3 regions of the Streptomyces sp. R41 genome follow, and region 1 is predicted to be linked to each of the others. Evidence: riboswitches for the same ligand, from Rfam matches in the RefSeq annotation. Region 1 holds a riboswitch; each other region holds the start of a gene.
The links. Region 1 has a riboswitch for cyclic di-AMP ahead of AB5J53_RS35500 (M23 family metallopeptidase). Riboswitches for the same ligand answer to the same signal wherever they lie in the genome.
Positions count from the first base shown of each region.

Region 2: linked by a shared signal. The riboswitch ahead of AB5J53_RS23325 (M23 family metallopeptidase) and the one ahead of AB5J53_RS35500 (M23 family metallopeptidase) in region 1 are both predicted to bind cyclic di-AMP.
Region 3: linked by a shared signal. The riboswitch ahead of AB5J53_RS29595 (NlpC/P60 family protein) and the one ahead of AB5J53_RS35500 (M23 family metallopeptidase) in region 1 are both predicted to bind cyclic di-AMP.

Region 1 covers NZ_CP163443.1:7,797,330-7,802,810, forward strand. Annotated here, with positions in the region: gene AB5J53_RS35490 (M16 family metallopeptidase) at 1-1,099, shown strand, start outside; gene AB5J53_RS35495 (M16 family metallopeptidase) at 1,096-2,484, shown strand; cyclic di-AMP (ydaO/yuaA leader) riboswitch at 2,719-2,879, shown strand; gene AB5J53_RS35500 (M23 family metallopeptidase) at 2,892-3,656, shown strand; gene AB5J53_RS35505 (GntR family transcriptional regulator) at 3,854-4,549, shown strand; gene AB5J53_RS35510 (HPr family phosphocarrier protein) at 4,766-5,047, opposite strand; gene AB5J53_RS35515 (GNAT family N-acetyltransferase) at 5,225-5,481, shown strand, end outside.
Region 2 covers NZ_CP163443.1:5,095,501-5,100,981, reverse strand. Annotated here, with positions in the region: gene AB5J53_RS23340 (dihydrofolate reductase family protein) at 1-743, shown strand, start outside; tRNA gene AB5J53_RS23335 (tRNA-Met) at 837-910, shown strand; gene AB5J53_RS23330 (PP2C family protein-serine/threonine phosphatase) at 1,048-2,250, shown strand; cyclic di-AMP (ydaO/yuaA leader) riboswitch at 2,484-2,640, shown strand; gene AB5J53_RS23325 (M23 family metallopeptidase) at 2,652-3,689, shown strand; gene AB5J53_RS23320 (aldo/keto reductase) at 3,859-4,803, shown strand; gene AB5J53_RS23315 (PrsW family intramembrane metalloprotease) at 4,992-5,481, opposite strand, start outside.
Region 3 covers NZ_CP163443.1:6,438,903-6,444,383, forward strand. Annotated here, with positions in the region: gene AB5J53_RS29590 (tellurite resistance/C4-dicarboxylate transporter family protein) at 1-891, opposite strand, end outside; gene AB5J53_RS29595 (NlpC/P60 family protein) at 1,107-2,285, opposite strand; cyclic di-AMP (ydaO/yuaA leader) riboswitch at 2,293-2,466, opposite strand; gene AB5J53_RS29600 (ScyD/ScyE family protein) at 2,722-3,804, shown strand; gene pcrA (DNA helicase PcrA) at 3,969-5,481, shown strand, end outside.

The sequences.
Region 1 (5,481 bases):
GGGCGCGGGCGGTTCGCTCAACGGCACCACGAGCTTCGAGCGCACCAACTACTTCGAGACCATGCCCGCCCACCAGCTGGAGCTCGCCCTCTGGCTGGAGGCCGACCGCATGGGCTCGCTGCTCGCCGCGCTCGACGACGAGTCCATGGAGAACCAGCGGGACGTCGTCAAGAACGAGCGCCGGCAGCGCTACGACAACGTGCCCTACGGCACCGCGTTCGAGAAACTGACGGCGCTGGCGTACCCCGAGGGCCACCCGTACCACCACACCCCGATCGGGTCGATGGCGGACCTGGACGCGGCCACCCTGGAGGACGCCCGCGCGTTCTTCCGCACGTACTACGCGCCCAACAACGCGGTGCTGTCGGTGGTCGGAGACATCGACCCGCAGCAGACGCTCGCCTGGATCGAGAAGTACTTCGGCTCCATCCCCGGGCACGACGGCAAGCCCGCCCCGCGCGACGGCTCGCTGCCCGAGACCATCGGCGAGCAGCTGCGCGAGGTCGTCGAGGAGGAGGTCCCGGCGCGCGCCCTGATGGCCGCCTACCGGCTCCCGGAGGACGGCACGCGCGCGGCCGACGCGGCCGACGTGGCGCTCACCGTCCTCGGCGGCGGCGAGTCCTCCCGGCTCTACAACCGGCTCGTACGCCGCGACCGCACCGCCGTCGCGGCCGGGTTCGGCCTGCTGCGGCTCGCCGGAGCGCCCTCCCTGGGGTGGCTGGACGTCAAGACGTCCGGCGACGTCGAGGTCCCGGTCATCGAGGCCGCCGTGGACGAGGAGCTCGCCCGGTTCGCCGAGGAGGGCCCCACGGCCGAGGAAATGGAGCGCGCCCAGGCCCAGTTGGAGCGCGAGTGGCTGGACCGGCTCGGCACCGTCGCGGGCCGCGCCGACGAACTGTGCCGGTACGCCGTCCTGTTCGGCGACCCGCAGCTCGCCCTGACCGCCGTGCAGCGCGTCCTGGAGGTCACCGCAGAGGAGGTCCAGGAGGTCGCCAAGTCCCGCCTGCGCCCCGACAACCGCGCGGTGCTCGTCTACGAGCCGATCGCCCCCGAAGACACCGACGCCGCTGACGACACCGACGAGGAGGCGGCGAAGTGACCGAGCTCGCCACCATGGACTTCCACCCGCAGCCCCAGGCCGGCGAGGCCAAGCCGTGGGCCTTCCCGTCGCCCGAGCGCGGCACGCTCGACAACGGCCTCACGCTCCTGCGCTGCCACCGCCCCGGCCAGCAGGTCGTCGCCGTCGAGGTGATCCTCGCCGCGCCGCTGGAGGCCGAACCAGCGGGCCTCGACGGCATCGCCACGATCATGGCGCGTGCCTTCTCCGAGGGCACCGACAAGCACTCCGCCGAGGAGTTCGCCGCCGAGCTGGAGCGCTGCGGCGCCACCCTCGACTCGCACGCCGACCACCCCGGCGTACGCCTGTCGCTCGAAGTGCCCGTCTCGCGCCTCCCCAAGGCGCTGGGTCTGCTCGCCGACGCCCTGAGGGCACCGGCGTTCGCGGACAGCGAGGTCGAGCGACTGGTCCGCAACCGCCTGGACGAGATCCCGCACGAGACGGCCAACCCGGCCCGCCGCGCCGCCAAGGAGCTCTCCAAGGAGCTGTTCCCGGCGACCTCGCGCATGTCGCGCCCGCGCCAGGGCACCGAGGAGACCGTCCAGAAGATCGACGCGGCGGCCGTGCGCGCCTTCTACGACAAGCACGTACGCCCCGCGACGGCCACCGCCGTCATCGTCGGTGACCTGACCGATGTCGACCTCGACGCGCTGCTCGCGGACACGCTCGGCTCCTGGACCGGCTCGTCCGCCGAGCCGCGCCCCGTGCCGCCGGTGAGCGCCGACGACACCGGCCGCGTGATCATCGTGGACCGCCCCGGCGCCGTCCAGACGCAGCTGCTCATCGGCCGCGTCGGCGCCGACCGGCACGATCGCGTCTGGCCCGCCCAGGTGCTCGGCACGTACTGCCTCGGCGGCACCCTCACCTCGCGCCTGGACCGCGTCCTGCGCGAGGAGAAGGGTTATACCTACGGTGTGCGGGCGTTCGGCCAGGTGCTGCGCTCCGCGCCGGACGGCACGGGCGTCGCGATGCTCGCCATCAGCGGCTCGGTGGACACCCCGAACACCGGTCCGGCGCTCGACGACCTGTGGAAGGTGCTGCGTACCCTCGCCGCCGAGGGCCTGACGGACGCCGAGCGCGACATCGCCGTACAGAACCTGGTGGGTGTGGCGCCCCTCAAGTTCGAGACCGCGGCGGCCGTCGCGAGCACGCTCGCCGACCAGGTCGAGCAGTACCTGTCGGACGACTACCAGGCGACGCTCTATCAGCAGCTCGCCGCGACGGGCACCGTGGAGGCCACCGCGGCCGCCGTGAACGCCTTCCCGGTGGACCGTCTGGTGACCGTCCTGGTGGGCGACGCCGCGCAGATCGAGGAGCCCGTCAAGGAGCTCGGAATCGGTGAAGTGACCGTCGTCCGGGCCGAGTAGGACAGCGCGACTCCCTGAAGACCCAGGTGACTGAAGAGTCACCTGGGTCTCCTTTTGCCCGAACTTCGGCCTACTTCCCGGGCTTCGTCCCCAAGGTGTCCGTATTGATAGGGAGGTTGCCTGTCTGCCCTGTGGCATGCGCTACAAAGGCCGTGATCCGTTTGTTGTTTGAAAGATGCCCCGTTTAGCGTCGGTCGGGCTGTTCGTCAGGCAGTGCGCCGCGCCCGCGGCACCGGACAGCCATCGCCGAGTCCCCGTACGGCGCGAGCCAGGGGAGCCGGGGACCCACACGCAGTCCCTGGGGTGAATCGGACGCCCTCCCAGGAGGGAGTCCGTAGGAGACCTTCCTGCTCCGAACCCGTCAGCTAACCCGGTAGGCGAGAAGGAAGGAAAGGATCAGCCCCTACATGGCGTTCACCTGTGGCACAGGGAAGCACCGTCGTCCGAGCCGCGTGAAGCGCACGACCACGAACGCCGTCGGCGTCGCAGCGCTCGCCACCACCGGTGTCATCGGAACCCTGGCCGCCCCGGCACTCGCCGCGGACACCTCCGCCGAGCAGACCGGGCTGACCCCGATCATCACCATCGGCGACACCCTCGCCGAGAAGATCGACGCGCAGGCCGTCGCCCAGCAGCACGCCGCCGACGAGGCCGCCGCGCAGAAGAAGGCCGAGGAAGCCGCCCGCAAGGAGGCCGCGAAGAGGGCCAAGGAGGCGCGCGAGGCCAAGGAGCGCGCCGCCCGCGCAGCCGAGCGCAAGCGTCTCAACACCTTCGTCCTGCCGATCACCGGCTCGTACATCTCCACCGGCTACAAGGCCGGTGGCAGCCTCTGGTCCTCCGGCAGCCACACCGGCGTCGACTTCCACGCCGCGTCCGGCACCTCGGTGCACGCCGTCGGCTCCGGCACGGTCGTCACGGCCGGCTGGGGCGGCGCCTACGGCAACCAGGTCGTCATCAAGATGCACGACGGTACGTACACGATGTACGGGCACCTGTCGTCCATCGGCGTCTCCGTGGGCCAGACGGTGACTCCGGGCCAGCAGATAGCCCTCTCCGGGTCTACCGGCAACACCACCGGGCCGCACCTCCACTTCGAGGCCCGTACGACCGCGGAGTACGGCTCGGACATCGACCCGGTGGCGTACCTTCGTTCGCACGGTGTGAACGTCTGACAAGCGCATCACCGCTTCTTCGCCACTTCCGATGCCCCGGCTCGCCGAGCCGGGGCATCGTCGTTTCAGGCGGCCGTGTGTCCAAAAAATATCCCTGGATTCCGGCCTGCCATCGGAAATTCCGGCTCCCTGCAATAGAGTCACTGAACAAGCGTCAATCGATGGCGTTTCGCGGGGATTAAAGCGGAGGTCCGGTCATGCGTATTCCGGCGCACTCGGTATGCACGGCGATCCGTGACGACATCGTCGCGGGTGTCTACGAGCGAGGCAGCCGGCTCACCGAGGAACTGCTCGCGCGGCGCTACGGCGTCTCGCGCGTCCCCGTGCGCGAGGCCCTGCGCACGCTGGAGGCCGAGGGCTTCGTCGTCACCCGTCGGCACGCGGGCGCGTGCGTCGCGGAGCCCACCGAGCAGGAGGCCTCCGACCTGCTGGAGATGCGCATGCTGCTTGAGCCGCTGGGTGCCGCGCGGGCCGCGCAGCGCCGTACCGAGGCCCACCTCAAGGTGCTCCGAGGCCTGGTCAGGCTGGGTCAGGAGCGGGCCAGGAGGGGCCACAGCGAGGACCTGCGCTCGCTGGGCGGCTGGTTCCACGAGACCCTCGCGCAGGCTTCCGGAAGCCCCGCCCTCACCTCCACGCTCGCCCAGCTGCGGCACAAGATCGCATGGATGTACGCGGTGGAGGCGCCGGCCAACCCCGCCGAGTCCTGGGCGGAGCACGGCGGCATCGTGGACGCCGTGGCGCGCGGTGACAGCGAGCGGGCCCGGGCGATCACGGCCCTGCACACCGAGCGTGCCGCGGTCGCGCACCGGCTCCGATTTCCCGGCGGCGGAGATCGTCCGGACCGTGTGAGGACTTCGCAACCTCCCGTAAACATGACGGGCCTGCGGCATTAACACGGGCGCCGTATACAAAGAGGGATATTCGGCAGGGCCCTATTTCCGCTGCCCCTCTTTTCGCGTGCCGAGAATTCCGGTGCGTGTTATTTTCGTGGGTGCGACGCGGGGTGCGCGGGTGACATGCGCAGAATTCCTGGACGGTGTACGGAAAACGGCTGAGCCGCGCCGCCCGGGAATGGGTGACGCGGCTCAGCCGCATGGTGTCCGTAATGCTCAGACGGTCTCGGGGAGCTCCTCAAGCCCCTCGGCGACCAGCTTCGCCAGACGGTCGAGGGCAGCGTCCGCACCCTCGGCGTCGGACGCGAGGACGATCTCCTCGCCGCCCTGGGCGCCCAGCCCGAGGACAGCGAGCATGGAGGCCGCGTTGACGGGGTTGCCGTCGGCCTTGGCGATCGTCACGGGGATACCGGAGGCCGTCGCGGCCCGGACGAAGATGGAAGCGGGGCGGGCGTGGAGGCCCTCGGCCCAGCCGACGTTGACGCGGCGCTCAGCCATGTGATGCTGCCCTTCAGGTTTTCAGGGTTGTCTAGACCAGTGTCCCATATCGTGAAGCGTCTCCGGAGCGGTCCTTCGTCCCCTCCGGAGTGTCGTCGGATCGCGGCCTCGATCCGACTTCCGTTGCCCACAGACTGCCTCGCGCCGTTGTCGGACGCGAGCCGTACTCTGGGCCCCATGCAGACCTCGTCGGACCGGCACGAGTACCCCGCTCACTGGGAGGCGGACGTGGTGCTGCGTGACGGTGGTACCGCACGCATCAGGCCCATCACCGTTGATGACGCCGACCGCCTGGTCAGCTTCTACGAGCAGGTCTCGGCCGAGTCGAAGTACTACCGCTTCTTCGCGCCGTACCCGCGACTGTCCGCCAAGGATGTCCACCGCTTCACGCACCACGACTTTGTGGACCGGGTGGGTCTCGCGGCCACGGTGGG
Region 2 (5,481 bases), 2.7 Mb from region 1:
CCGGTCCAGAGCTCGACTGGCGTGTGCTCCTGGAACACCTTCATGACGTACGAGGTGTGCGGCGCCTCATGGTCGAAGGGGGCGGACGGGTGCACACCCAGCTGATGCGGGAGGGGCTCGCGGACGAGCTGCAGCTTGCCGTAGCGCCGCTCTTCGTGGGGGAGCCCGACGCGCCACGGCTGTTCGGACCCGGGGCCTATCCCCCCGGGCGGATGCGGCTGATGGAGACCCGGGCCGTCGGGGACGTCGTCCTCATCCGGTACGTCCCCACCGCGCCCGGAGTCGGGGGGCTCGCCGCCGCCGCGGACCGGCACTGGCTGAGGCTCGCGTGCGAGCTGGCCGCGTTGTGCCCGCCCTCGGAGACCGCGTTCAGCGTGGGCGCGGTGGTGGTGGCCGCCGATGGGACGGAACTGGCGCGGGGGTACTCCCGTGAGGGCGGTGACTCCGTGGTGCACGCCGAGGAGGCGGCGCTCGCCAAGATCGACCCCGCGGATCCGCGTCTCGGCTCGGCCACGGTGTACAGCAGCCTGGAGCCCTGTGCCCGTCGGGCCTCCCGGCCCGCGCCGTGCGCCCGGCTGATTCTCGACGCGGGGGTACGGCGGGTTGTCACCGCCTGGCGGGAGCCCGACACGTTCGTCGCCGGGGCCGACGGGAACGGGCTCCTCGTGGCCGAGGGCGCCGACGTGGTCGTACTCCCGGAGTACGAGGAGCGGGCCATGGCGCCCAACCGGCACCTTTTGTGAATCCCGCCGACACCTGCCGCTGAGGCATGCGCGGGGGCGCGTTTAAACGTGTGTGCTTCGGGTCCCGCGGATGGCGTACACTGGTTTCAACGACGCGGGGTGGAGCAGCTCGGTAGCTCGCTGGGCTCATAACCCAGAGGTCGCAGGTTCAAATCCTGTCCCCGCTACTGAAGGCCAAGGGCCGGAACTCGGATTCACGAGTTCCGGCCCTTGGTGTTTGCCGGCCACGGCCTCATACGTCCCCACATCCCCCGGTCGGTCCACACCGGTCGCCCCCCGCTCCCGCTCCGGGAAGCCTGGACGGGTGGGGCAGCAAACAGGCGAGCAGCGGGCCGAGGGCCCGTACGACCGGTCCGGTGGACGGCTGCCCGGCGATCCCGTGCCCGACCCCGGCCTCGATGACACCCCGCCCCGCGGCCCCGCGGACCCGGGCAGGCGCAGGATCTCGAAGGCGCGGGCCTTCGTCCGGGCGCTCCCCGCGCTGCTCATCGTCGTCGGGGCCTTCTACGACTACTTCACGCCGTCGGACTTCACCGCGTCCCCTCTCTTCACGGCCGCGCCGCTCGTGGCCGCGCCCCTGTACTCGCTGCGCGGCACGGTGCTCACCGGTGTCGCGGCCATCGCCGCGGTGCTCACGATCCACATCAGGCTCAGCATCGTCCTGAACGTCGGCTCGGTCACCGAAGTGGTCACGGTGGCCACGGCCGGCGTCCTGGCCGTCGTGATCAACATCCTCGTCCGCCGCAGCGACGCACGGCTCGCCACGGTCCGGGAGATCGCCGAGTCCGCCCAGCGCGCCGTGCTGCCGGAACCCGACGAGCGGATCGGCGGCCTCGAGGTCGCGGTGCGGTACGAGGCCGCGCAGGCGGACGCGTTCATCGGTGGCGACCTGTACGCGGTGCAGGACTCCCCGCACGGCGTACGGCTGGTCGTGGGCGACGTACGCGGGAAGGGCATGGGCGCGGTGGCCGCCGTCGCCGTCGTCATCGGGGCGTTCCGGGAGGCGGCCGAGCAGGAGGCGACGCTGGAGGCGGTCGCGCAGCGTCTGGAGCGCGCGCTGGCGCGCGAGGGCACCCGGCGCGACGGCCTCGACGCCTTCGAGGGGTTCACCACGGCCGTACTCGCGGAGATCCCGCACGGCGAGGACGTCGTACGGATCGTCAACCGCGGCCATCCGTCGCCGCTGCTCCTGCACGCGGACGGCACGCTCGTCACGCTCGACGCCGAGGATCCCGCACTGCCGCTCGGCATGGGCGAGTTGGGCACCTGGCCCGACCGGGCGGTGCGGGCCAAGTTCCCGCGCGGTGCGACGCTGCTCCTCCACACCGACGGCCTGTCCGAAGCCCGCGACGAGTGCGGGGACTTCTACGATCCCGCCGCGCGCCTCGCCGGACGGGTCTTCCCCGGTCCGGACGCCCTGCTGGCGGCCCTCGCCGAGGAGGTCCGCCGGCACACGGGCGACGGCACGACGGACGACATGGCACTGCTTGCCGTGCGGCGTTCTTGATCGTTGTCACGAGGGGTGATCGGGCGGTGTCCCTCCGCATAACGACTGACACACCGTCAACTGAATCGATGTTTATGCGACGTGGTCAACTCGCCCGATTTAGGCCGGTGGTGACCCCAAAGTCCTGGCCAAAAGCGTTAACGATCAGTCCGAACAGCTTGGAATCCGGTACCCGGGTCTATTAACGTTCGATAACGCAGCGCGGTCGTCCCAGCCGTCACAAGAGGCGGCTCCGTGCGCACGCGCCGAATCCCGCAAGGGAACCGGGGAACCACCAACTTGGGGTGAATCGAGCGTCTTTCACGGTGAACAAACCGTGGTTGACGCGCGTAGGAGACCTTCCTGCTCCGAACCCGTCAGCTAACCCGGTAGGCGAGAAGGAAGGAAAGGAGCACGCCCACGTGGCGTCCAACCGGCCTGCCCAGCAAACCTCGTTCGCGCCCAACGACACACAGCCCTTCGGCTACGCGTACGGCAACGACGAGGGTCCTTGGGAGGAGTGGAACCCCACCGAGGATTCCGTCCGTCCCGTCCGCGGCCGGCACCGCGTCAGCAAGCAGCGCGGCGGAGGACTCGCCCGCAGCTCCACGGTTCTCGGCGTAGGCGTCATCGCGGCCGTCGGCGCGGGCGGCATGGCCACCGCGGCACCCGGCAAGCCGCCGGTGTCGATCTCGCTGCCCGACCTGTCGTCGGTCACCGAATCCGCCAAGGCCCTGATATCCGACGGCGGCACCAGCGCGCCGAAAGGCTCCGCCACTCCGCTCACCAGCGCCGGTCTGACCAGCACCGACGCCGCGCAGGGCACCACCGACGCGGGCGAGGCGCTGCGCGCCCGCATCATGCAGCAGGCCGAGTCGCAGCAGGACCAGGTCGACACCGCGGCCCAGGACGCCGCCGAGGCCGCCGCCGCGAAGCAGGCCGTCGCGCTCGCCGCCAAGCAGCAGGACGACGCCGCGGCCAAGGCCGCCGCCGCGAAGAAGAAGGCGGAGGAGGAGGCCAAGGCGAAGGCCGAGGCGGAGCGTCTCGCCGAGCTCGCCAAGAGCTACTCGCTGCCCACCTCCTCGTACACGCTGACCTCGCGTTTCGGCGAGGCCGGCTCCATGTGGTCCTCCGGCTACCACACCGGCCTCGACTTCGCCGCGCCCACCGGCACGCTGATCAAGGCGATCCACAGCGGCACCGTCACGGAGGCGGGCTGGGCCGGCGCGTACGGCTACCGCACGATCCTCACCCTCGACGACGGTACGGAGCTGTGGTTCTGCCACCAGTCGTCGATCAGCGTCAGCGTGGGCCAGAAGGTCGCCACGGGTGACGTGATCGGGCGCGTGGGCGCGACGGGCAACGTCACCGGGCCGCACCTGCACCTGGAGGTCCACCCCGGCGGCGGCGACGCGATCGATCCGATGGCGTGGCTGCGCAGCAAGGGCCTCAACCCCTGACACGTACGTTCCTGATCCCCGGTGGTCCTGACGGCAACCCCCCCGACGTCAGGGCTGCCGGTCAGGCGTTTGCGGAGCCGGGTGTGCGTCGTGTGCGGAGTCGCGTGCGGGCCCAGGTGCGGAGTCGGGTCCGGAATATAACCATCCGGTACGGATGTTGAAGTTGAACATGACTTCTCTGCGCAAGTTCGGTTCCTCCGACCTCGAGGTCTTCCCGCTGTCCCTCGGTGGCAACGTCTTCGGCTGGACCGCCGACGAGGCCCAGTCCTTCGCCGTGCTCGACGCGTACGCGGCCGCCGGCGGCAACTTCCTCGACACGGCCGATTCCTACTCGGCGTGGATCGAGGGCCACAAGGGCGGCGAGTCCGAGACCATCATCGGCAAGTGGCTCAAGGCGCGCGGCAACCGCTCCGACGTCGTGGTCGCCACCAAGGTCAGCCAGCACCCCGAGTATCCGGGGCTGTCCGGCGCCAACATCAAGGCCGCGGCCGACGCGTCCCTGCGCCGTTTGGGCACCGACTACATCGACCTCTACTACACGCACTTCGACAAGCCCGAGGTGCCGGTCGAGGAGATCATCGGGGCGCTCGATGAGCTGGTGAAGGCCGGCAAGGTGCGCCACATCGCCGCGTCCAACATCTCGGCCGAGCGGCTCCAGGAGTCCCTGGAGTTCTCCGACCGCGAGGGGCTCGCGCGATACGTCGCCCTCCAGCCGCACTACAACCTCGTCTCGCGCGACACGTACGAGGGTGCTCTGCGGGACGTCGCCTCCCGCTCCGGCCTCGCGGCCGTCCCGTACTACGCTCTCGCGTCGGGCTTCCTCACCGGCAAGTACCGGCCCGGGACGACGGTGGACTCGCCTCGGGCTCAGGGGGCGGCCAAGCACCTTGAGACGGAGCGAGGGCTTCGCGTGCTCGCCGCCCTCGACGAGGTCGCCCAGGCGCACGACGCCCCTGTCGCCACGGTCGCCCTCGCCTGGCTGGCAGCCCAGCCCACGGTCGCGGCGCCCATCGCTTCGGCGCGGACGCCCGAGCAGCTTCCGGCGTTGCTGGGGGTGGGGGACCTGGTCCTGACGGACGGGGAGCTGAGCAAGCTGACGGAGGCGTCGGCGTAACCACCGGGTTTCTTCGCCCCCTCCGCCCCTGCCCATTCCCGTCCCTGGGGCTCCGCCCCAGACCCCGTTCGCGCAGTTCCCCGCGCCCCTGAAAAGGGGCGCGGGGAACTGCGCGATCCTTTGAGCGGGGGTCTGGGGGCGGCAGCCCCCAGGGACGGGACGGGAAGGGGCGGAGGGGGCGAAAAAAACTACGTGCGGTACGGGTTGTACGCGGGATATGGGGTGGCCGCGGGTCCGTAGGGGTGGCTGTACGCGTAGCCGTGGGCGGGCCACGGTGGGGGTACCGGGACCACCGGGGCCATCGCGCGGGCCGCGTAGGACAGGGCCGGGCGGGCAACATCCCGGCGGCGCCACAGCTCGTCGAGCAACTCCCGCTCCCGCACGACGAAGTCGGCACCCGCGCGCCCCCGGCGCCCCCGGTGCCGCAGAAACGCCAGAGACGTCGCATACGCCTCGTACTCCGCGACCGAGCGAGCCGCGGCCTTCCCGAAATGGTGACCGGCCCACTCGCGGGCGAGCCGCCGCGCCCGCATCGAGCCGAGCACATACGGCTCGGGCGCGCTCAGCCACCCGGCGACGGCGTACGCGGGCAGTTCCGCGCGCACGGTGCGCAGCTCCCGCTGCCGCGTCCAGATGGCCAGCCAGGTCAGCAGCCCGAACGCGGGCACCATGAACGCG
Region 3 (5,481 bases), 1.4 Mb from region 1:
CCATAGCAGCACCTGCCCGGGCCCCTTGAGCCAGAAGACGCCGACCGCGGCCGTGACCGACAGGGTCGCCACGGCCATCATCCCCATCGGGAAGACGGTCGCCCAGCGCCGTACGTCGTAGTCGAGCCTCGGCCACCCCAGCTCCGCGACGGCGAGGACGCAGCAGGAGGCGAAGGCGAGCACGAGGAGCGCGACGGTCGCGGCGCGCAGGACGCCGCTGTCGTCGTCGTTCCACAGGTACGGGTTCACGTGGTGCGCGGCGATGAGCTTGGCCCCGGCCAGCGCCGAAATCGCGAGCGCCCCGCCCGCGACCCAGTGGTCCCCGGGACCCCGGACCACCTCCCGGACGTCGAAGTGCGCGAACGCCACCCCGTACAGCACGATCCCCAGCCAGAACAGCACCAGCCCGGCATGCGCGAGCCACTCCGGGCCCACGGCCGCGGCGAGCGTGGCGCACAGCACCGAGAGCCCCTGCGTGGCCACACACACCAGGAACACCCCTCCCGGCATACGACGCTTCCACTGCCGTAGGACGACGAGGAGCAGCACCGGCCACAGCACGGCCGACAGCGCGAGGAGAGCCTCGGCCAGCTCCTGCCACCCCAGCGCGGACAGCCGAGTCCCCAGCACGGTGGTCGCCGCGACGGCGGTGAGCCCGGGAGGTGTGCACGCCTCCTCCACCCACCGCGCGCGCTCCCACACGAGCCGTGCGACGAAGTCCGCGGCGAGCGCGAGCCAGCCCACGCACGCCAGGGCCAGTGCGATACGAGACAGGGCCTCGTAGCCGGTCAGATGCAGCCCGACCGAGACGATGCCGGTGGCCATGACGGCGGCACCGGCGGCCGGCGGCCGCTGCGCCCACCAGGCGCGGAGCTGGGAGATGGCTGGCATGCGCCTGATGCTAGGGATCTTCGGACGAGTTGCCCGCGGGGCACGCGCGCGTGGAGCGTGAAAACGCCGGGCACGCGCGCGTGGAGCGTGAAAACGCCGGGCACGCGCGCGTGGAGTACGAAAACGGGATGCGAGCGCGCGTGGACCACGAAAACGCGGAGCACGAAAGGCCCCACGCGCGCGTGCCCCGCATCAAGCGTTGCTCGCGGAACGGCTTACGCCGGTCGCACCACACTGTGGATGATCGACTCGCCGGCGTAGTAGACCGACTCCTCGCGGACGTACGCCCCCGGCTTCGGCGCGTGGATCATCATGCCGTTGCCGATGTAGAGGCCGACGTGGCTGATGTCGTCGTAGAAGAAGATCAGGTCACCGGGCTGGGCGTCGGCGAGGGAGACCGTCGTGCCCGCGTTCACCTGGTCCCAGGTGGTGCGCGGGAGAGTGACGCCGGCGGCCTTCCAGGCTGCCTGGGTGAGACCCGAGCAGTCGTACGAGTCGGGACCTGTCGCACCCCAGACGTACGGCTTGCCGATCTGCTCACGAGCGAACGCGAGGGCCTTCGCCGCCTTCGTCGCATACGAGGAGTCCGTGGTCGTCGAGCCGGACGTGTCGCTCGTGGTGCCCGAGGAGTCGCTCGTGGTGTTCGACGACGCCTCCTGTTCGGCCGCCTTCTTCGCGGCCTCCGCGGCGGCCTGCTGCTGCGCCAGCTCCGCCGCCTTGCGCGCGGCCTCCTCCTGCTTCTTCTTCTCGATCGCCGCGAGCCGCGCCTTCTCCTCGGCGGTCAGCTTCGAGAGCAGTTCGCGCGCCTCGGTGAGCTTGCGCTGGACGTCGGCCTTGGACGTCTTGAGCGCGCTCTGCGAGGTGGTCAGCGTCTCCAGGCTCTTGGAGGCCTCCGCGCGCTTCTTGGTGGTGGCGGCCTGCTCGGTGATGTAGTCGTCGACTGCCGCCTTCTGGCGGGTGGTCAGACGGCTCATCAGCTGGGTCTGGTCGAAGTAGTCCTGCGGGTCGTCGGCGAGCAGGAGGGTCGCGGTGTCGGGGGCGGCGGCCCCGGTACGGTACTGCGCCGCCGCGAACGAACCGAGTTCCTCGCGCGCGGTGTTGAGCTTCTCGGTGCGCTTGGCGACGTCGTCGAGGAGGGTGTCGACCTGCTTGCGCTGCTTGGAGGTCTTCTCCTTGGCCGAGTTGTACTTCTCGGTGGCCGTCTCGGCTTGGTGGTAGAGGTCGTTGACCTTCTTCTCGACCTCTTCGAGGCTCGGCTTGGGTGCGGCCGAGGGCGCGGCGTTCGCCGTCTGGGAGAGCAGGGCGACGGAGGTGAGAGCCGCCGTCGCGAGGGCGGGGGTCCGTATGCCTGCTACGCGCGTACCCGTAGGACGCCATTTGCGATGCGACGCCAAGAGAGGCGACTCCTTCCGTCATCCGCCTACCGAGTTAGCTGTCGGGTTCGGGCGGGTGGATCCGGAAGGTTTGCCCTACGGTCCTTGCCTCATAGGGCAGTCGGACCGATTCACCCCAAGGTCGGTTGGGTCCCCGGCTCCGGCTGCCGCAGGGGCGCACCGGATTGAGCGGAGGCCGCACGGCCCGGCGTCGTTCGCCGGTGGGTGTCGAGCGGCCTGCCCGGCACGCTAGCCAACGCGTGGGGCTTCTGTGAAGTTTGATGTGCGATATGCCCGATACATTTTCGTGACCTTAGCCCTGGGCTTTACCCAACGCGGTCAATCCGGAGGGATCTGTGGCGAGTTGTCCGGAGTGGCGACGTCCGCCCTGTTCCGGGCGCTACCTTCCAGCCAGCCACGGTCGGATGCCGTGGAGGTGGGCAAAGGGGGGTACGGCATGAGGAAGCGCACAGCACTCGTCGTCGCCACGGGAGTCGCTCTCGCCGTCACCGGGGGCATCGCACCAGCGACCGCCACCGGCGGCCACGCCGGGGGAAAGCCGGTCGTCCGCGTGATCGCGACCGGTCTCGACAACCCGCGCCAGCTCTCGTACGACAACGGACATGTGTACGTCGCCGAGGCGGGCCGGGGCGGGAAGAAATGCATCGGCGCGGGGCCCGAGAGCGACGAGACGTGCATCGGCACCACGGCCGCCGTCACCAAGGTCTTCTGGGACGGCGGCTCCTGGAAGCACTACCGGGTGGTGGACGGACTGCCCTCGGCGGCGGCCAAGGACGGCGGCTTCGCGACGGGCCTGGACGGCGTCTCGGCACTGAACGGCAGCGTCTGGGGCGTCGAGACCTGGGCCCCGCCCGAGGCCGGGGTCCCCACGGGCAAGCCCTGGAACGCCCTCGGCAAGCTCCTGTGCATCGCTCCCGGCAAGGCGACGATCGCCGCCGACATCTCCGCCGTCGAGCTCAAGTACAACCCGCACAAGACCGCCGTCGACTCCAACCCGTACGCCGTCCTCGCGCTCCCGGACGGCCGCAGGATCGTCGCCGACGCGGCCGGCAACGACCTGGTGGTCGTCTCGCCCCGGGGCAAGGCCCGCCCGTTCACCGTCTTCCCGGACCATGACAAACACGAGTCCGTCCCGACCTCGCTGGCGCTCGGCCCCGACGGCAAGCTGTACGTCGGCGAGCTCAACGGCGAGGCCACGACGCCCACCGCCCGTGTCTGGAAGGTCGACCCGGCCACCGGGAAGATCCTCGGCTGGAAGAGCGGCTTCGGCTCGATCACCGGGATCGCCTTCAACCAGAGCGGCGACCTGTACGTCAGCCAGCTCTTCGCGGGCGCGGTGACCAAGGTCTCGCACGGGAAACGTACGAGCGTGCGGGTGCCGTTCCCGGCAGGCGTGGCCGTGGACCCGTACGACGGGAAGGTGTACGTCTCGGCCTGGTCGATCGCCGATCGTGACGGGACGGTGCTGGAGGGCAAGAAGACGCCGGGCGGCCAGCTCTGGAAGATCCTCGGCTTCTGAGCCGCTTCACGAGACCCGGTCAATGTCTGAGCCGCTTCACGGGCCGGGTCAAGGTCTGAGCCGCTTCACGAGATCCGGTCGCATTCCGATCCGCGTCACGAGATCCGGTCGAGTTTTCAGGGTGGCGGCGGGCTGTCAGTGGGGCGGCCTAGACTCGGAGAGCGATGAGCAGCCTCTTTGATGACAGCTTCCTGGCGGACCTCAAGCCCTCTCGGGCCCACGAGGAAGAGCCCCCGCCGCCGCCCGAGGACGATCACGTACCGGAGCCCGTTCCGGACGATCTGTTCGGCGGGAAGTTCGACGTGCCGCCGGACCGGGACGCGTACTACCGCGACGGCGCGCACCGGCCCGCCGTGGACCCGGCGGCACTGCTGGACGGGCTGAACGAGAATCAGCGCGCGGCCGTGGTGCACTCCGGCTCCCCGCTGCTCATCGTGGCCGGCGCGGGCTCCGGCAAGACCCGCGTGCTCACGCACCGGATCGCGTATCTGCTGGCCGAGCGGAGTGTCCATCCCGGCCAGATCCTCGCGATCACCTTCACGAACAAGGCCGCGGGCGAGATGAAGGAGCGCGTCGAGCACCTCGTCGGCCCGCGCGCGGGCGCGATGTGGGTGATGACCTTCCACAGCGCGTGTGTGCGGATTCTGCGCCGCGAGAGCAAGAAACTCGGCTTCACCTCCTCCTTCTCGATCTACGACGCCGCCGACTCCAAGCGTCTGATGGCGCTCGTCTGCCGTGATCTCGACCTCGACCCCAAGCGCTTCCCGCCGAAGTCGTTCAGCGCCAAGATCTCGAATCTGAAGAACGAGCTGATCGACGAGGAGGACTTCGCGGCCCAGGCCACCGACGGTTTCGAGAAGACCCTCGCTCAGGCGTACGCGATGTATCAGTCGCGTCTGCGCGAGGCCAACGCGCTCGACTTCGACGACCTGATCATGACGACGGTCAACCTGCTGCGCGCCTTCCCGGACGTCGCCGAGCACTACCGCCGCCGCTTCCGCCACGTCATGGTCGACGAGTACCAGGACACCAACCACGCGCAGTACGCCCTGGTGCGGGAGCTCGTCGGCCCGGCGCGCGGTATCCGCGCCGAGGACGAGCCGCCCCGCGAGGACGACCTCGGCCCCGCCGAGCTGTGTGTCGTGGGTGACGCCGACCAGTCGATCTACGCCTTCCGCGGCGCGACCATCCGCAACATCCTCCAGTTCGAGGAGGACTACACGGACGCGACGACGATCCTGCTCGAGCAGAACTACCGCTCCACGCAGACGATCCTGTCCGCCGCCAACGCGGTCATCGAGCGCAATGAATCCCGCCGTCCCAAGAACCTGTGGACCAACGCGGGCGCGGGTTCGAACATCACGGGCTATGTCGCCGACACCGAGCACGACGAGGCGCAGTTCGTCGCCGACGAGATAGACCGTCTCACCGACGAGGGGGAGGCCAAGGCGGGCGACGTCGCCGTCTTCTACCGTACGAACGCGCAGTCCCGTGTCTTCGAAGAGGTCTTCATCCGCGTCGGCCTGCCCTACAAGGTCGTCGGCGGCGTCCGCTTCTACGAGCGCAAGGAGGTCCGGGACGTCCTGGCGTACCTCAGGGTGCTGTCCAACCCGGAGGACTCGGTCCCGCTGCGCCGTATCCTCAACGTCCCCAAGCGCGGCATCGGCGAGCGCGCGG